DNA from 4 places in the Paenibacillus sp. J22TS3 genome. Region 4 is predicted to be linked to each of the others. Evidence: a T-box and tRNA genes for the amino acid it is inferred to sense, from the RefSeq annotation. Region 4 holds a T-box; the other regions hold tRNA genes.
The links. A T-box is a leader RNA that pairs with one kind of tRNA and senses whether it is charged. The one in region 4 lies ahead of KJS63_RS07040 (arginine--tRNA ligase), so its partner is inferred to be a tRNA-Arg.

Region 1: it has a tRNA-Arg gene. The T-box ahead of KJS63_RS07040 (arginine--tRNA ligase) is inferred to sense a tRNA for this amino acid. The anticodon was not compared.
Region 2: it has a tRNA-Arg gene. The T-box ahead of KJS63_RS07040 (arginine--tRNA ligase) is inferred to sense a tRNA for this amino acid. The anticodon was not compared.
Region 3: it has a tRNA-Arg gene. The T-box ahead of KJS63_RS07040 (arginine--tRNA ligase) is inferred to sense a tRNA for this amino acid. The anticodon was not compared.

Annotation. Positions count from the first base shown of each region.
Region 1 is NZ_BOSF01000004.1:65,529-70,151, reverse strand. It holds gene asnB (asparagine synthase (glutamine-hydrolyzing)) at 1-904, opposite strand, end outside; gene KJS63_RS13710 (hypothetical protein) at 1,043-1,357, shown strand; gene KJS63_RS13705 (hypothetical protein) at 1,381-1,737, shown strand; gene KJS63_RS13700 (magnetosome magnetite crystal formation protein family) at 1,826-2,134, opposite strand; tRNA gene KJS63_RS13695 (tRNA-Arg) at 2,322-2,395, shown strand; gene KJS63_RS13690 (sensor histidine kinase) at 2,843-4,195, opposite strand; gene KJS63_RS13685 (response regulator transcription factor) at 4,192-4,623, opposite strand, start outside.
Region 2 is NZ_BOSF01000004.1:50,730-55,352, forward strand. It holds gene tig (trigger factor) at 1-1,360, opposite strand, end outside; gene KJS63_RS13610 (hypothetical protein) at 1,543-2,367, opposite strand; tRNA gene KJS63_RS13615 (tRNA-Arg) at 2,607-2,680, shown strand; gene KJS63_RS13620 (amino acid ABC transporter ATP-binding protein) at 3,027-3,776, opposite strand; gene KJS63_RS13625 (amino acid ABC transporter permease) at 3,789-4,457, opposite strand; gene KJS63_RS13630 (amino acid ABC transporter substrate-binding protein) at 4,490-4,623, opposite strand, start outside.
Region 3 is NZ_BOSF01000011.1:49,083-53,705, forward strand. It holds gene KJS63_RS24275 (GDSL-type esterase/lipase family protein) at 1-425, shown strand, start outside; gene KJS63_RS24280 (PdaC/SigV domain-containing protein) at 928-2,013, shown strand; gene clpP (ATP-dependent Clp endopeptidase proteolytic subunit ClpP) at 2,104-2,700, opposite strand; tRNA gene KJS63_RS24290 (tRNA-Arg) at 3,049-3,123, opposite strand; gene KJS63_RS24295 (sugar-binding transcriptional regulator) at 3,400-4,440, shown strand; gene gap (type I glyceraldehyde-3-phosphate dehydrogenase) at 4,522-4,623, shown strand, end outside.
Region 4 is NZ_BOSF01000002.1:254,601-259,223, reverse strand. It holds gene KJS63_RS07045 (Crp/Fnr family transcriptional regulator) at 1-215, opposite strand, end outside; gene KJS63_RS07040 (arginine--tRNA ligase) at 259-2,121, opposite strand; T-box leader at 2,170-2,386, opposite strand; gene KJS63_RS07035 (GH32 C-terminal domain-containing protein) at 2,482-4,623, opposite strand, start outside.

The DNA.
Region 1 (4,623 bases), on a different contig from region 4:
ATTTATCGTTATCCACATAATCCACGGAATAGGTATGAAGCTGACCCTGTCCGCTCCGATTGTAATAATCTACCGCAAGTGCCGTCAGGGCACTTGAATCGAGTCCCCCTGAGAGCAGAGTGCACACGGGCACATCGGACAAAAGCTGCCGTTCGGCTGTATCCCGGAGCAGCTCCCGCAGCTTGGAGGCGGTGGTGTCGACATCGTCTTCGTGTTGGTAGCTTTCGAGCTGCCAGTACGTATATTTCCGCAGACCGCTGCGGCTGAAAATCATGGCGTGGCCGGGCCGCAGTTCCTTTAGCTGTGTATAGACGCCATGGCCAGGTGTACGGGCGGGTCCAACAACAAATACTTCCGCCAGTCCCTCTGCATCTACTATCGGCTCTACTTTTGGATGTTCCAGAATCGCTTTGGGTTCAGAGCCAAAGATTAGTGCCCCGTCTATTTCGCTGTAGAATAAGGGCTTAACCCCCAGCCGATCCCTGGCCAGAAATACATGCTCCCTTACACTGTCCCAAATGGCAAAAGCAAAAATCCCATTCAGCTTATAGACGCAGTCAGGCCCCCATTCGATATAAGCTTGCAGCAGCACCTCGGTATCACATTGCGTGCGGAAGTGATATCCGCGCTGCTGAAGAGCCTGCTTAAGCTCGGGGGCGTTATATATTTCCCCGTTGTAGACAACGGTATAGACATGATTCTCCTCCTCAATCACCATGGGCTGCGCCCCATTGGCCGGGTCCATGACACTCAGCCTCCTGTGGCCAAAAGCGCAGGGACCGGAAATCCAGGTTCCGCCTGCGTCGGGCCCTCTTTTGCCCAGCGTTTCGGTCATGGTGAGCAGAAGGGCCGAATCCTGGGTCAAATCACGATTCCATTCGATAAAACCGGTAATTCCGCACATGTATGGATCCATCCTCTCTAATCTTTTCTCTCATCTATATGGTTCTCCGCTGGTGATAACAAATTATGCCGAACAAGGGCATAAAATGTCTGTCCTTTATGGAAAACTATGCTGTGGAAGCATGAAAGGAGCTTGGTCGTGAAAAAGACGTTTTATGTATCGGTTCAGGGCCGCTCGGTATTGGAAGACCCCAAGGCGGCATCCTACGAATGGGTAATTGAAGCGGAACCGGAGGAGGCGGAGGAACTGAGAAGACGGCTGTCTTCAGTTCAGGAGGCCGAGGAGGATAGCTTCATGAGTTATGTCTATCCTTGGCCGGATTCACCGGAAGGCAGAGTTAACGCGGCGTACTCCGATTCTTTAAATCGGGTATATAGGGAGATCTACCGCTTGGGGTCCCCGGCTACCCGAAACCAGATGGAGCAGGGCCGTCTGGTGCATGGAGAACTATAACTTGCTTATAAGGAGCGATAGACATGTATGAGATTAAAAATGCCAAATTGACAAGAATGACAGAATATAATGGAAAGCCATGTGCGGAAATTGAAATTAACCTGGCGTCCCAGCATCAACCCGGCCTATTGGCCTTTATTGCGAGAACCCCAGATGGCCAGGATTTTGAAATAATCCGAATGGTACGTAACGAATCGGATCTCGCGATCGATTGGTATAACAACAATTTGCATAATGCCTATGAAGAAATTGCGGAGGAAAATTTCGGGGATGCAGGGGAACTGGATGCGCCGCTGCAAAGAGAACAGTTCCGGAAAAGCCTCTTGCAATCGGGCAGCATCCTGACCCAGCTTGAGCAGGCGCTGCCGGCTGAGGGATAGACGGGAAGAACAAAGCGTTATCCGATCCATCCATATAACAAAAACACCTTCTTAATGAATAGGAGGTGTTTTTGCGCTTATAAGTATTTTAATAAGGCTCCGGCCAGCCGCCATTGGACAAGACGCGAATTCCTTGGACAATATTGTAGAGAAATGAGCCAAAGTAGATCACGGCGAAGAGAATAATATACAGCAGGATAGAGCCGGGATGCTGAGCCGTGAACATAAAATAAAACATGGGGATTGCGGCAAGTATCGGGAAGATGTGGGAAAATAGGGCCTTTCCCGCATGCCTCCGGACATAGACGTCATTGCTGACAAACCACACTACCACAGGCAGCAGAAAGGGAGCAAAGAAAATGCTGAAGTAGGATAGCGAAGCCAGGACAGGCCGCATAGAGATCACGCTCCTTAATATAGAGGACTTGCCAGTATATTACCCATTTGCGAACCAAAGTATTTGAGGTTACATCCAATTGTTGAGGTTCCTCAAAAAAATCCCTTTGACATTCATTCAAGATGCGTTATAATAAATAACGCATCGTTTTTTTCTAGCTTCACCCGCAGCAGGTTGTTATACATATGTCCCAGTAGCTCAGCTGGATAGAGCAACGGCCTTCTAAGCCGTCGGTCGGGGGTTCGAATCCCTCCTGGGACGTCACAGAAAAACTCTCCGTATGGAGAGTTTTTTTCGTCCCTTAGTAGAGGGATTTGAATCCCCGGTGGGGGTTCGTCGGAGCAAGGTCCCCTGGGCCGAATGGCCGGGGTCAGAGCGGAGTCTCGAGCCAAGCGAGAGTATCCCTCCTGGGACGTTAAAAGTAAGCTCCCAATTAAGGGAGCTTTTTTACGTCCCCTAGAAGAGGGATTTGAACCCCCGGTGGGGGGTTCGTCGAAGCAAGGTCCCCTGGGCCAAATGGCCGGGGACAGAGCGGAGTCTCGAGCCGAGCGAGAGTATCCCTCCTGGGACGTTAAAAGTAAGCTCCCAATCAAGGGAGCTTTTTTACGTCCCCTAGTAGAGGGATTTGAACCCCCGGTGGGGGGTTCGTCGGAGCAAGGTCCCCTAAGCCGGATGGCCGGGGGCAGAGTGGAGTCCCCCTCCCCGGCATTACTCCGACCGGTACACAAAGCTGAAGCGTGCGCCGCCGAGAGCGGAACGCTCGCAGCTGATGGTCGCGCCCAGCCGCTCTGCAATTTGGCGGCAGATGGCCAGCCCTAAGCCGGTAACGCCCTCGCGCCCTTTATAGAAGCGCTCAAAGATCGCTTCGCAATCTTTCTCCGCCACACCCTCCCCGTCATCGTCGATGTGAAAGCTCCAGCTTTTCTGCAGGAGGGACTCGGAGCTGCTTCCGGCTGGCCCGGCATTAAGCTCGATGACGACCTGGCTGCGTGCGTACCGGACCGCATTTTGAAGCAGGTTGAGCAGTACTTGAAATATCTGTTCCGCAGGGAGAAGCGTGTTAATGGAGGAGCTTCCCGTTATGCTCAGGGTAATTCCCTTCTCCGACGCAGCAGGGGTAAGAAGATCTACCGCCTGTTCGGCCATATTTCTAAGATCCTCCTGGCTGAATGTCCAGACATCCTCTACATATTCAAGCTTGGAGAGCTGCAGCAGCCGCTCTACCATATGAACCATCCGCTGGGCCTCTTTATGAATGACGTCCAGACCCTGGTCCACCGTAACCACCTGATCCTTAATGGCCAAGGCGTAGCCTTGTATGGACATAAGCGGGGTACGGAGCTCGTGGGACACATTTTGAAGAAACTCAATCTGGTAGCCGTGGTGCTTGTCAATCCGTTCCGACATCTCCTGAAAGGTGTCAATAAGTTCGCCAATTTCGGTGCGGTCAGCCTTGGGCAGGACCGGATGATGAGAACGGTAAGGCTCATATTGGCTTACAGCCGCCGTCAGCTTTTTAAGCGGCCGGGTCGTTTTCCAGATGGCGAGCAGGCCGATCGCTAACACAAACAGGAAGCTGCCCAGGATCGCGATAATGGTGGTACCCAGCAGCTGGCCGACAATCGTCCGAAGTGAGGAGAGAGGAGCGAACACCACGATTTGCAGCTTCTCATCCTCATCGAGAGTCTTGGTCGCATAGAGCATTTTGCGGTGGTCCAGCTCCATAATTCCGTCTTCCTTCTCCAGAGGGACATGAATTACGGCGTTGATCCTTTTGGCGTCACTTGCGGCAACAATCTTGTGCTGCTCATTCAAAATAAAAAAGTCGGCATAGTACAGCCTGTCTTTGAATTTCAGCTTTAAGTCCTTATCATCAATGTCATGGATATCGCCGTCATCCAGAATTTGAATGGCTTTATCAATTTGACTGTGAAGCTCGGTCTTTGCCTGGTCAATCGTAAGGCTGTGAATGAGCTGGACAAATAAAAACACCGTGATGCCCACGGTAATGAACATCCCGGCAATCAGAGAGAACAGCAGCCGTCCGCGGAGTGATCTCATCCGGTTTTGACCTGGGCTTTGTAACCGAATCCCCAAAGTGTATCAATTTGAAAAGTCGCTCCGGATTCCACCAGCTTTTTCCGCAGCCGTTTTACCAGGTCATCCACCACCCGGACATCCCCCAGATAGTCAAAATGCCACACCTGCTGAATCAGCTGCTCGCGGGTAAACGGTCGTTCCAGATGCTTGGCAAAAAAAATCAGCAGCTCATACTCTCTTGAGGTTAACGCCATCTCGGCCTCATCAACTGATACTTTGCGGTATTCTTCGTTAACCTGCAAATTTCCGGCATGGACCAGCTTGGCAGCGGCTCCACTATCCTGATCTGAACCCAGTCTTACCAGCCTGAGCATCGATTTGACCCGGCCAACGAGCTCACGCGGATTAAAGGGTTTGGACAAGAAATCGTTGCAGCCCAGCTCCAGACC
Region 2 (4,623 bases), on a different contig from region 4:
CTTCTTTAGCTTTTTTCGATTCTTTTTTTGTTTCTTTCTTGGTGTCAGCAGCTGGCTTCAGCTGATCAGCCGGAACTTCCTTGCTGTTCTCAAGAAGGAATTGAATCGTTTTGCGAAGCAGAACCTCTTCACGCATGCTGCCCAAAGAACCGTTAGCCGCAAGAATGTCGCGAATTTCTTCAGGGGTACGTTTATAAGTTTCAGCCATTGTGTTCAATTCTTCATTCAACTCGTCCTCAGTAACCTCAATCTTCTCTTCTTTGGCGATTTGCTCAAGAACCAGATTGTTGCGAACACGTTTCTCCGCGTCACCTTCCATTTGTTCTTGCAGCTCAGTCAGAGATTGTCCAGAGAAGCTCAGGAACATTTCAAGGTTCATACCTTGAGTGCGGAGACGGTTGTCGAAATCGCGAACCATGTTCTGTACTTCGCCTTGAACCATGGATCTTGGAATTTCAACTTCCGCATTCTCTCCAACCTTGTCCACCAGGTAAGATTCACGAGCAGCTTCGTTCTCCTTAGCTTTGCGGTCAGCAAGCTGTTTCTTCAGATCTTCCTTGAACTCGTCAAGTGTATCGAATTCGCTGACATCTTTCGCGAACTCATCATCAAGCTCAGGAAGCTGCTTGCGCTTGATTTCGTGAACTTTCACTTTAAACACAGCTTCTTTACCCGCAAGCTCTTCTGCATGGTAAGTCTCAGGGAAAGTTACCACAACATCTTTGAAGTCGCCTGTTGCCAGACCAACCACTTGGTCTTCAAAGCCAGGAATGAAAGTGTTGCTGCCCAGCTCAAGAGAATAACGCTCGGACTTACCGCCTTCAAACGGAACGCCATCCACAGATCCGTCAAAGTCGATTACGACAGTATCGCCGTTCTGTGCAGCTTCTTCGTCGATAACAACAAGCTCAGCATGACGCTGCTGCAGACGCTCAAGCTCTTGGCTCAGTTCTTCTTCAGTCACTTCCACGCTTTCAGCGGCTACTTCGATGCCTTTGTAATCGCCAAGCTTAACTTCAGGCTTCACGGTTACTTTAGCTTTGAATTTGAAAGGTTGTCCCTTTCCGAATTGCTCAACATCCACTTCAGGACGGTCTACCGGAAAAATATCCGTTTGCTCAACAGCTTCAGTATATACTTCAGGGAGCAAAATATCGATCGCGTCTTGGTAGAGGCTTTCAACCCCGTAACGCGCTTCGAAAATCGGCCGTGGCACTTTACCTTTGCGGAATCCAGGTACGTTTGCTTTCTTTACTACTTTGTTAAAAGCTTTATCCAGTGCAGCAGATACACGATCCGCATCCACTTCGACCTCGAGAACGCCGAGGTTCTTCTCTATTTTTTCCCAAGTTGCTTTCATTTTATGCTTTCCCCTCCAAAATAAGTTCACATAAATTGAATCCTGATATGTATCCGGCTTCAATATGATTTATACATTGCTTTACTTCCTAACTCGAACAACCATTACATTATAAACAACAATACAGCTTTTTACAAGTGTTCCAAGGCTGGTCGTAACAGGAAAAACCGCCTCGTCCCCCTTCATCTGCCCTGAGCGGTGCCGACAAACTGTTTCATGGATCGGTATGCCTGCTCAAAACGGAGGCGGAGCGAGTCCGTAATTCCGTATGCGGCTCTAATATCCTGATCGCTGTTTCCATCAGGCAGGCTTTCAGAAATCGTTTGGTGAAGGGCCGCAGCCCAAATATCAGCCGTGCTGTCCTCTTCCTCCAGAATCGAATTGTAATCGCGGGTTCCATATACCCCCATTACAAATTGGAACCAGAACTCCTCGGCAAAGTAAAACAAGGTTGGATTATGAACCTGTGCCTGGTCGCCAAGCCGTTCTAAGATCCGGTGTACCTGCTGCGGGAAATCGGCTGATTTGAGTGGGACCGTGTCAATCTCGATATCCACCTGCTCCTGGCCACGGAAGAAAACAGCACTGCCCTGGCCCCCTCTGCGGCGAAGCGTCTGCAAAATATGAAACTGAATCAGCGGGTGGGTGCCGCGGCGGTCAAGCCAGCTGTGCAGCGCGCCGTCAATTTCCGGCATATCGATATAAGCAAGCTGTTCAAGAGCGAGGAGCGAGTGCTCGGATACAGGGCTCTCCATAGCGGCCTTCAGCAGCTTATGCCCGTAGTCCTTATCCATGGCAAGCTTGGCTTCGATATGCTGCCGGGCTAAGGTTTCCTCATCCTCTGGCTCAAGCTCGGGAGCCTTCCCTGCCACTGAAGCGGGAAAGGCGTCTCTCAGCCAACCGAGCAGTGCGCCCCACTCGTCATACTGCCGCTGCTCTTGGCCTTGACATTGAAGCAGGAACTCCAGCAGTTCACCTGCCTCACCATATCTCTCGGTTTCGAGCATTCGTGTTAATTCCATTTGATAAAAGTCGAGTGTCTTGGGAAACAGTACCACGTTATCCCTTCCGTCGGGTCCATGCGTGTTAATAAATGTCCCTCCTAACCTCCGTGCGTAATTATCCGTTGATTATAGCACAGTGAAGCGCAAGATGAAAAAATGGTGGCCTAAAAAAGCAATATTTTTTACTTGCTTAGTAACCCGGCATGTGATAAAATCATTTTTGCTTGAAATTTTTACATTGTGTCCCAGTAGCTCAGCTGGATAGAGCAACGGCCTTCTAAGCCGTCGGTCGGGGGTTCGAATCCCTCCTGGGACGTTAGCAAAAGCTCTCCTATTGGAGAGCTTTTTTGCGTCCCTTGGTAGAGGGATTGGAACCCCCGGAAGGGGGGCGTCGGAGCTAAGACCCTTAAGCCGATTGGCTAGGGGCTGCGCGGAGTCTCGAGCGCAGCGAGAGTATCCCTCCTGGGACGTTAGCAAAAGCTCTCCTATTGGAGAGCTTTTTTGCGTCCCTTAGCGAGGGATTGGAACCCCCGAAAGGGGGTTCGTCGAAGCTAAGACCCTTAAGCCGATTGGCTAGGGGCTGCGCGAAGTCTCGAGCGCAGCGAGAGTACCCCTCCTGGGACGTCAGCAAAAGCCCTCCACAAGGAGAGCCCTTTATCAGCTTATACCGTCTCAGTTAACAAATTGAGAAACTGGGCCGCGCGCGGGCTTCGCGGATTCTCCAGCACATCCTTGGGCGGGCCCTCCTCAATGATTCGGCCTTTATCCACCATGATCACCCAGTCAGCTACCTCTGCAGCGAACTTCATCTCATGCGTTACCACGATCATGGTCATTCCCCCGGCCGCAAGGCTCTTCATTACCCGCAGCACCTCGCCAACCAGCTCTGGATCAAGCGCCGAGGTCGGCTCATCAAACAGCAGGACCTCCGGGTCCATAGCCATGGCCCTGGCTATGCCCACCCGCTGCTGCTGCCCTCCTGACAGCTGATGAGGATAGGAATCCGCCTTATCCCCAAGCCCCACTTTAGCCAGCATCTCCAGCGCATATGCCCGGGCTTCAGATTTGCTTTTCCCCTTAACCGTGACCTGAGCTTCCATTACATTTTCGAGAGCAGTCATATGAGGGAACAGGTTGTAAGACTGAAACACCATACCGCTCTGCCCGCGCAGCTTGAGGATCTGATCCCGCTTCAGCTTGCTTCCTCCCTTGAACTCCAAGGTCACTCCGCCGATGCGCAGGAAGCCTTCGTCCGGCTGCTCCAGCAGATTAAAACAGCGCAAAAGCGTAGTTTTGCCTGATCCTGAAGGGCCGATAATAACCAGCACCTTCCCCTTCTTCAGCTTCAGGTCAATCCCTTTAAGCACCTCCAAGGAGCCGAACGATTTGTGCAAATTGCGGACCTCGATCATCGTTCCACCTCCTTACCTTGCTGAGAAACGGTCAAGCCGCTTCTCCAAATAATTTTGCAGACTGGACAGTATAGTGCTTAAAGCCAAATAGAAAAGACCCGCCTCACAATAAAGCAGCAAAGGCTCAAAGGTGGTGGCCACAATCTGCTGAGCGGTTCTGAACATCTCCACATACGTAATGCTCGCAGCCAAGGAGGTGTCCTTGACCAAGCTGATGAACGAGTTGGCCAGCGGAGGCACGGAAACCCTGGCCGCTTGGGGCAGCACAATTCTTCTCAGAGCCTGAAGCCGCGTCATGCCAAGTGAATAGGCTGCTTCCCATTGCCCCTTATGAATGGAAAGAATGGCCGCTCTTACAATTTCCGACCCATAAGCCCCTACACTGAGCGAGAACCCGATCACTGCAGCATAAAAGGGGTCCAGAGTAACACCTATCGACGGCAGCCCAAAAAAGATAATAAATAACTGCACCAAAAGCGGGGTCCCCCGGATAATCCATACATAGAATCTTGCGATCAGATTGAGGATCTTCCACTGAGACAACCTCGCGAGTGCGGTCAATATGGCAAGCAGCAGACCGATAGCAAAGGAGATCAGGGTCAGGGGAACGGTAAAAGCCACCGCTGACTTCAGCAGCGGCAGCAGGGAATCTATAAATATTTGCAGTTTGCGGTCATCCATAAGGCAGACATCCAATCTGTTAGTTCAACTGTTTATTTTGAAACATCTTCTCCAAAATATTTTTGGGATATCTTCAGGTAAGTGCCGTCACTCTTCATATCCGCCAACGCTTTGTTAACTGCAGCGACGAGATCGTCTGCACCTTTGCTGAACAAGCCCGCGCTTT
Region 3 (4,623 bases), on a different contig from region 4:
ATGCCAATATCATAACCATCTCCATTGGTGGAAATGACCTGATCCAAGCTGCAAAGGCAATCCGGCGGACTCCTTCGCGGGAATCCCAGATTCTGAGTCAGTCCTTGGCCGAGTGCAAACGGAATTTTACGGATATCGTCCGCACGGTCTATGGCATCAAGGAGGGGAGCCGCAGCAGATATATCCTGCGCGTCGTTGGTCTGTACAATCCCCATCCAGAGGTGAGGGAGGGGGATGCTTGGGTTACCCAGTTCAACCGGTATGCTGCCCAGTTCTCAAACCAGGTTTACGGCTTTGCGGACATTTTCCCCATCTTTACCAGAAGGGGCAGGGAGCTGCTCTCGATTGATCAAGTACACCCTAATGGACGCGGCTATAAGGTGATAGCGGAACAGCTTCATAGACTGGGGTACGGGTATTTGTAACAGATCAGCACCGGATATCCGGCAGGTTAGAGCTCATTTATGAGAAGTGCTGTATCATTGAACTTGAGGATTACCTATAGGCAAGAGTGTTCGATGATTCCGAAGGTGCACAACGGTCGCCTTAGGGACCGGACTTCTATCTTAGAACATTTAATCAAGAGGTCTGGGAACGACAGCGGCCGGAAGGACATTTCATAGGCTGCTATACTGTAAAATCAATAGTTCAACTGATACAGTTCCTATTGAGCAGGTAGGTCATCCAAGCACCCGAAGCCACGAGCTGAGGGTGTCTTTTTTTATATAGAAACAACAATACCTGCTTAAAAAATTACATAATGTTTAAAAAAATGTCATGGTCCGTCCTCGAATGGAAAGAAAGTGTAATGTACATTGTTACCCTTTAATCCCCTTGGATACCTATAATTATGAAGTGTGTTAAAGACGAATGTTCTTGAACGAATGGAAATAAACCGGATATTCAACTAAGAAAGGAGTAATCTTAATGAATCAAGGAATGAAGTGGAGTGCCGGGCTACTGGCAGCAGCTATATTAGTAGGAGGCGCCGCGGTTCCGGCTGGCACAGGGTATGCCGCAAAGGCGGTAGTAAAGAAAGCGGAGACGGCGCAGGTGCCCGTTAGTTTGAAGTGGAACGGCAAGGTGTCCAAGGATAAAGGAATGCTGATCGGAGGACGGGTGTTCGTTCCGGTTACTTTTCTGCGTGATACAGTGGGGATGAAATTCACCTATGATGCCAAGTCCCATGTCTACAGCATTGGGGAAGGATACCGTAAGCTTAACCTGACTGTATCTGCGGGTACAGCTACTGCGGATATTAACGGATATTATTTGTTGTCCGATGAGTATGGCTCTAAGATGAATAAAGGTCATTTGTATGTGCCGTACAAGCTGCTTAATGATTACATGGGGCTGCAGTCCAACTGGGATACGAAGACGAAGCAGCTAAGCGTGGGGGCGCGTGCGGAGAATGCCATTCAGATCAAGACCGTAACGGTAGACAAAACCTTCAAAGGCGCAACGGCCAAGCTGCAGTATCCGCAAATTAGCGGGCTGGCTGATGAAGCTGCCCAGAAAGCGATCAATGACACGCTGAAGGCCCACATGGACAAGTTCGTGGCTGCTGCGGAGAAGGAGCTTAAGAAGCGGACAGCACAAGAGAACAAGTATGAGTATGACAGCAATTATATCGTTACATTTAATGAAAAAGGCGTACTGAGTCTCGTGGTGGCGCAGGGTTCTTATACGGGAGGGGCGCATGGTCTAACCCTTACAGACGGGTTTACCTTCTCGCTCAAGGATGGCAAGCAGCTGGGCATGAGCGATCTGCTGAAGAGCAATCCGAATTACAAGAAGCAGCTGAATCAGGAGCTTGGCAAGAAGCTAAAAGCAAATGGCGGCTACCTGGGCGGCTTTAAAGGACTGACTTCGGACAAAAACTTCTATCTGAAGCCAAACACCCTGACGATTTACTTCCAGCCGTATGAATATACCGCTTTTGCGGAAGGAACCGTTCAGTATGATTTTGCCCTTAGTAATCTAGTTGCCAAGGGAGCAAATCCGTTTAAATAAGAAGGAAGAGTCAAATTAAGCTGATATCAAAATGAAAAGCCCCCGCTTCGCTGTTTAGCGAAGACGGGGGCTTGTTGTTTTAACCAGAAATTATACGCCTTGTGGACCGGTCTTCTCGATAACCTTATCGACAATACCGTAGTCTTTGGCTTCATATGCGCTCATGAAGTAATCGCGGTCGGTATCCTTCTCAATGCGCTCAAGCGGCTGGCCTGTACGCTCAGCCAGAATCTTGTTCAGAGAATCGCGCATCTTGAGGATGCGGCGGGCACGGATTTCGATATCCGTAGCTTGACCTTCGGCTCCACCCAGCGGCTGGTGAATCATGATCTCACTATTCGGAAGTGCGAAGCGCTTGCCCTTCTCCCCGGCATTCAGCAGGAATGCGCCCATGGAAGCCGCGAGGCCCACACAGATAGTGGAGACATCCGATTTGATGAACTGCATGGTATCATAAATAGCCATACCGGCTGTAATCGAGCCGCCTGGACTGTTGATATACAGATGAATATCTTTACCCGGGTCTTCAGCATCGAGGAACAGCATTTGCGCAATAATGGAGTTGGCAACCACGTCATTTACCTGGGTTCCAAGGAAGATGATACGATCCTTAAGAAGTCTGGAATAAATGTCATAAGCACGTTCACCGCGATTGCTTTGTTCGACAACCATAGGAATATAGCTCATTAGAAAACCCTCCTTAAAAGTGTTTGGATAAAAGAATTAAGTTGATGCATCATTCCATCATTCCATCCCTTACATCATTGACCAAAAAGATGAGGTCAAAACGGGGGGGGGACAAGCCAAAAATAATATGTAGGCTGTCTGTCTATGGAATCTTAAGCAATATGGATGAACTTAGGAAATCAATCTTCAAAATCCGCTGTTCTGCAGTAAGTTCATTCCATAATAACCACATCATAAACAATTTCAAACATAAAGTCAAAGAAAGTCAAACTAATTATAAAAAAAAGGCCCGCTTTCGGGTGGGTTTGGTTAAACATATTAAAGGTATTCAGAAATTACCAAAAATTATGGCGCGCCCGCGAGGAATTGAACCTCGATCTCAGGCTTCGGAGGCCTGCGTCATATCCATTGGACCACGGGCGCAAATTTAGAGTAACAAAAATAATTATATGATATCGCTAATTAAATTGCAAGCTTAATCTACATTACACTGCTGAAGTGCTTGATAGATCAGGCATTTTGCATAAACAAGACATGCGAGGTAAATTATACGATCGTCAGACTTGCAAGAGAGGGGGAAATTGGGTAGAATGTAGGTGGGACTTAAAAAGTTAACCCGGGACATTTTAAGGCCAACCGGCTGTTTAGCTGGTTCGTTTATTGATGAAGATGAGATGAATGCCGAGCAGGAGTGAAAGCATGCGAAATATATTGGAAATCCAAAAGCAGCTTCTGCCTGATCTCATGGATGTTCTCAAGAAAAGATACACAATTCTTCATCAGATCAAGCTTGCCGGAGTGATTGGCCGCAGGACGCTAGCCGCTTCCCTTAATATGACGGAGCGGGTGCTGCGGGCTGAGACAGACCTGCTTAAAGCACAGGGACTGATTGAAATTGAGAATACCGGGATGGCCATCAGCGAAGCTGGGAGCAACCTGGTCGAGATGCTGGAGCCCCTGGTTAAGGAACTGCTCGGTCTTGCCGCATTGGAAGAGAGAATCCGCAAAGCCTATGGGCTTCGCAAGGTCATCGTCGTTCCTGGCGATTGGGATGTCTCCCCGGAGACGAAGCAAGAGCTTGGACGGGCGGGAGCCAAGGCACTCCTTGAGGTCATGGAGGAGGGCGATGTGGTCGCTGTAACCGGCGGCACAACCATTGCCGAGGTAGCCGAGAAGCTGACTATGCCGGCTCAGGCGCCGCTGAAGGATAGCTGGTTCGTACCAGCCCGAGGTGGACTTGGAGAGAACCTGGAGATCCAGGCCAACACCATTGCTTCTACTATGGCAAAACGTGTAGGCGCAGGCTATCGTCTGCTGCACGTGCCCGATCTTCTAGGCAAAGAGGCTTACCATTCCCTGGTCAGCGATCCGAACACACAGGAAATCGTGGCTTTGATCCGCAAGGCAAGAATTGTCGTTCATGGCATCGGGGATGCTATGGAAATGGCCCACAGGCGTAAGCTGGATGCCTCCATGCTTGAGGAGATTCAGAAGGAAGGAGCTCTTGCTGAATCGTTCGGTTACTATTTCGATAAAGATGGCATGGTTGTCCACAAGATGCTGACGCTTGGTCTGAGACTTGAAGATATCATTTCCACAGAGGTGGTTATCGGAATCGCAGGCGGCCGAAGCAAAGCCAAGGCCATACACGCAGTGCTGCGTTTTGGCCATGAGGATATTCTGGTGACGGACGAAGCGGCAGCCAAGGAGCTTGTCAGCTGGCTTGACCACAGTTCATGAAGCAATAAAATAAATAGGGTTACTCATGACGGCTAATGCCGTCTTGAATAAATAAAAAACGAAATTTGGGAGGAACTATCAATGAGTGTAAAAGTTGGTATTAATGGATTTGGCCGTATCGGACGTCTTGCTTTCCGTCGTATTCAAAACGTGGAAGGTATTGAAGTAGTAGCTATCAATGAC
Region 4 (4,623 bases):
ACATTATACTCCTTGCCATCCGGCAGAGGGTAGAACAAACGGAATAAACCAGAAGCACAGTAATAGGCATGCATCACCATCTCACCGGTTTCCACGAGACATGTCCCCTTCCGAACCTCCCTTACACGCGAACGCTCAGCAAACAATTTCCACTCTTCATCCGAGACCGAAGCCTTGCGAGCCAGATCCCTTAACGATTCATAATTTGTGTCCATATTCGTACCTCAATGCGAAAGTTAACTCTATAATAACACTCCCTTACATACGGCCTGGCGTTGGAAGTCCAAGCACGGTAAGTGCATCTCCGAGAGTTTCCTTGAATTTTAGCGTTAGCCAAAGCCGAAGCGCTTTTGTGTCATCATCAGCTTTCAGAATCGGACATGCGGCATAGAAGTTATTGAACAAAGTTGCCAGCTCATATGCATAATTACATATTGTATTGGGAGTCAGTTCATTGCAGGCTGTGAACAGGGTATCCTGCCAAGCTGCGATATGTCTGAGCAAGGCATGTTCAGCTTTTTCCAGCTCAAACTTGAATTCCGCTACTTCCGGTCTCATATCCGCTTCAGCCTCGGCTTTGCCAAGGATACTCACTGCACGGGCAAAAGAATACATCAAATATACTCCAGTATTGCCTGTCACTTCAGTTGCTTGTTTGATGTCAAAGACGACTTCTGTTAATAACCCGAACCTCAGAAGGTAATACCGGATGGCAGCAGCGGCGATCATCCTGCTGGAAAGACCGGCTTTATCCGGGCGTCTATCTTCGATAACTCCCTCCATAAGATCAAGCAGCTCGGAAATTTTGATCCCGATTCCTTGTCTACCAGACATGGCATATGACGTCTTGCCGTCCGATGTGTCTATGCCTAGCTCCCGCGCTGCTCCAGGACTTAATGAAACCACCCCATAACTGACATGACGAAGCTTGTTAGCTTGATCGGTATATCCTAGAATTTCAAGAGCTTGTTTGACCATGGCTTGTGGATACTCCTGCCTGTGGTCGATGACATTGATAACAAGATCTGCCCTGCCGAAGGATGATGGGCTTCCACTCACATTTGTAGTCCAGAGCCCCTCCGAAAAGTGCTTATACAGAAAGTCCTGTTCAAGCAGGCCAAATTTCCATAGATGATAAGCGATGTCCTTGGCTGTATAGGTTAAAATTCCGTTAGAACGCACCAGAACCTTATCTGGACTATGTACCGATTCCTGGCCTTCCGAATTAGCTGTGGACTGTTTTAGTACCCAGCAGCCTTCCAGCTTTCCTGAAGTTTCCTGGTGAAATTGCTCTGTTTCTTTCAGCAAATTAAATGCGGATGCCCAGAATCCTTCCCTTACAATGCTGCTCTCCCATACCAAAAGATCATAATTAATGCCGAACCCGTTCATTTCGTCAAGATGCTCACGTACAATCCGCTCGGCCGCAAGTGCGCCAACCCAAGCTAAATTGCCGCCTCCCTCTTCCATCGAATGAAGAACTTTGATTCTTTGTTCAAGTAATGAAGGATTACACTCGTACTCTTTATTAACTCTTGAGTATATATCCCAACAGAAATCCCCAAAACGTGTATGCTCCTCCTTATGGGGGATGTTCAAAAGCCCCACTATCGTGTCGGCAAGCTGATTCCCCAGGTCATCTATATAATTGTGCACCTCGACATTGTACCCGGCTCTAGTTAAAAGTCTCACGAGAGCATCGCCGATACAGGAATTTCTTAAGTGACCAATGTGCGCTGATTTATTCGGATTAATAGACGTATGCTCAATGACAACCTTATCGCCTTTATTTAGGGGCATCTCAAACTTCCGCTGGGACCATTCCTTCCAATCGATATGCATATTAATGAATCCCGGTTGGGCGATTTCAATCTTGCTTATCAAATCTCCCATCCGATCGTCTTGTTCCAGTTTAGTCTTCAACATGGCTGCTATTTGAATGGGTGGTTTCCTTAACACTCTAGCCAGCTGCATCGCAACATTCGTTGAATAATCACCATGTTCTAGGAGATCAGGCTGCTCAACCCCTAAATTGACTCCATTCTTACCGTTGACCCCTAGTTCGTCACACACATGTTCCACTGCATATTCGATGCTGCTAACTATCAATTGACTGATCATCCCGAATAGACCTCCTTTTATTAAAAATAAAAAGCCCTCATCTCTAATAAAAGAGACGAAGGCTTCTGCATTCGCGGTACCACTCTTGTTGTTAAACCTAAGTTTAACCACCTCAAAAGATAACGGTCTTAGCCGTGACTTCCTACTGCAGGATTCAGAAGTCATTCTCATGGGTCCGTTTCCCTGTCAGTCCAGTACCGGATCTCACCATTTCCGGCTCGCTTTGACTTGAATTAACAGGTACTCTCCCAATCCTCGAATTTGATGTATTTTGTATATTATATCCAATACATGATTAAAGTCAATTCCCCAGCTCCACGCTGTTATTTCGCTCCATCGGTGCTTAGGGTAACCGCAGAACTAGGGGGTACTTGGTACATTCCCTTTCGTTACCTTAACCGGTACGTTGAAGTCATCGACATTAAGATGTCCGAAAACACCTGTCGATTGGTCAACTACCTTAATGTATAGCTCTTGGCCGATATACGCTGATGCATCCCATATCTTTCGCTGATATTCCTCATAATTAGTCGCTGTCTCTTTAAATAACTCTTTGCCGTCCGACGCCCGAACCAGCGCAACATACAGGTGATCTATATCCCTACCGCCGCTGAGAAGGAAGTTGATCTGGCCATTGCCACTAAGGATGAAATTGTGTGATCTTAGCGTTCCCGTCAGGCTGTCACCGCCGGCTTTTTCATTGAAGCCCCACAGATGATAACCACCAGGAATTTTATGTGACGGGTTGAAGTATATGTTGTTCCAAAAATACTGCTGATTCGTAACATGAATATTCTGGAATGCGTCTCCCTCTGTAATCCAGCCCGTTAAGTCGCCTGTTGCAAAATCATGGTTAGGAAGATCCGTAATATCTTTATATACAGAGTTATCCCAGTTATGAGGCACATCAACAGCAGCAGCTGGTTTGCCTGTTGAAGCATTCATATTCCATACTTCCATCGATTTGACAGTAATATTTTTGTCAGCCCAAACTTGCAAGCCCAGGGAGTCGTACCTTCCTACGTAGACGCGGGTTGTAAGCTTTTTCTTGTCATTGGCAAAAGCTTCAATAACCGAGCGGTCGAGGAAGATATGAAGCTTTAAGTTCTCTCCGTGAAGATCCACGTACCCGCCTTGAATCCCATCTACACGCACATCCGGGTCTATACTGCTCTTGGTCCTATCCACATTAAAAGTCCCTTTTGTCTTGTCGTAGTAGAGTAGTGTTTCCTCCTGACCTTTTTCGGAACGGCGTACTTTTATACCAAATTTCTGAGCCTCGCGTGGATCAATTTCCATCACAATTTCCAACATGTCGCCTTTGACATTCTTAATTGCTTGGTTTGCCGCCTCCAGATTTTTGTCCTTGAAATCAACTACTTTATCTCCTCGGAGACTTTGCAATTCTTTAATCGGCTCGATCTGCAGTTCATCGTGCTTATTAAGACTCAGTGATACTGGCAGCGCCAAATTGTGTGCCCATCCGGATTGATATTCGGCCTGAGGCGTTCTTACATTTTGCACCATGGAGAACACAACCGTTCTTCCGTCAGGGGTGACCATACCGCTCTCTGCGGTTAAGTAGCTGTCACCGACATCCATTTTGGATGGTGCCTCTTGATCGGGAATAAATTTGTAGTTATCCCGGTCCCACGTGCCGATCCAGTAGAAGACTTCAACATCTCTTTGAACATCGTCTGCTGGAGGAACCTGCTCCGGCTTCTCATGAGGATTAATCATGAAAATATACTTTTGCTTGCCTGCACTATCCTTGCCTAAAGGCAATAATACCGGCAGTTCCCACACTGTCCCGAGCTCTGGATAAAGGCTTCTGCTGCTTGTATATAAAGGCCCCTTGTACTCCCAGTGGTACATATCGTCAGATTCATAGACCAAGGCAGTACCGCTGCTGAAGTCTGGAAGTCCAGAAGTCACGAGCTGATACCACTTATCCACTTCTTTGTCATACCACACAAACGGATCGCGGAATTCGTTGTGAATCCCGTTCCCGTTCTGCTCCGTTACCGGAGTATGATACTTTATCCATTTTTCCAAATTAGGATCAGACAAATCGGCCGGAGTTGCTAGCCCTGTTCTTTGGTTCGGGGACATGGAGTCATTGCCCGCGGTAAAGAACAGAACGGGATTTCCGTTACGGTCATACGCCGCACTGCCTGACCAGTCGCCGTCCGGATCAAGGGTGCCCGCTTCGGGTGCAAGAGCAGGTCTTACATTTTCCCAATGAACCATATCGTCACTTACCCAATGTCCCCAATGAATTTGATGCCAATATGGACCTTGCGGGTTATGCTGGTAGAATAAATGATATTTACCGTTATAGTAAATCGGCGCATGAGCTTCATTCATCCAATTTTGAGGAGGCATTGCATGGTACTGTGGACGGTGCTGGTCTCCGTCAAACACACTCGGGTCCTCATCAATGTCACCATTCGGAATACCTGGAACAGAACCTCCATGAAGTGACTTCACATGCTCAAATTC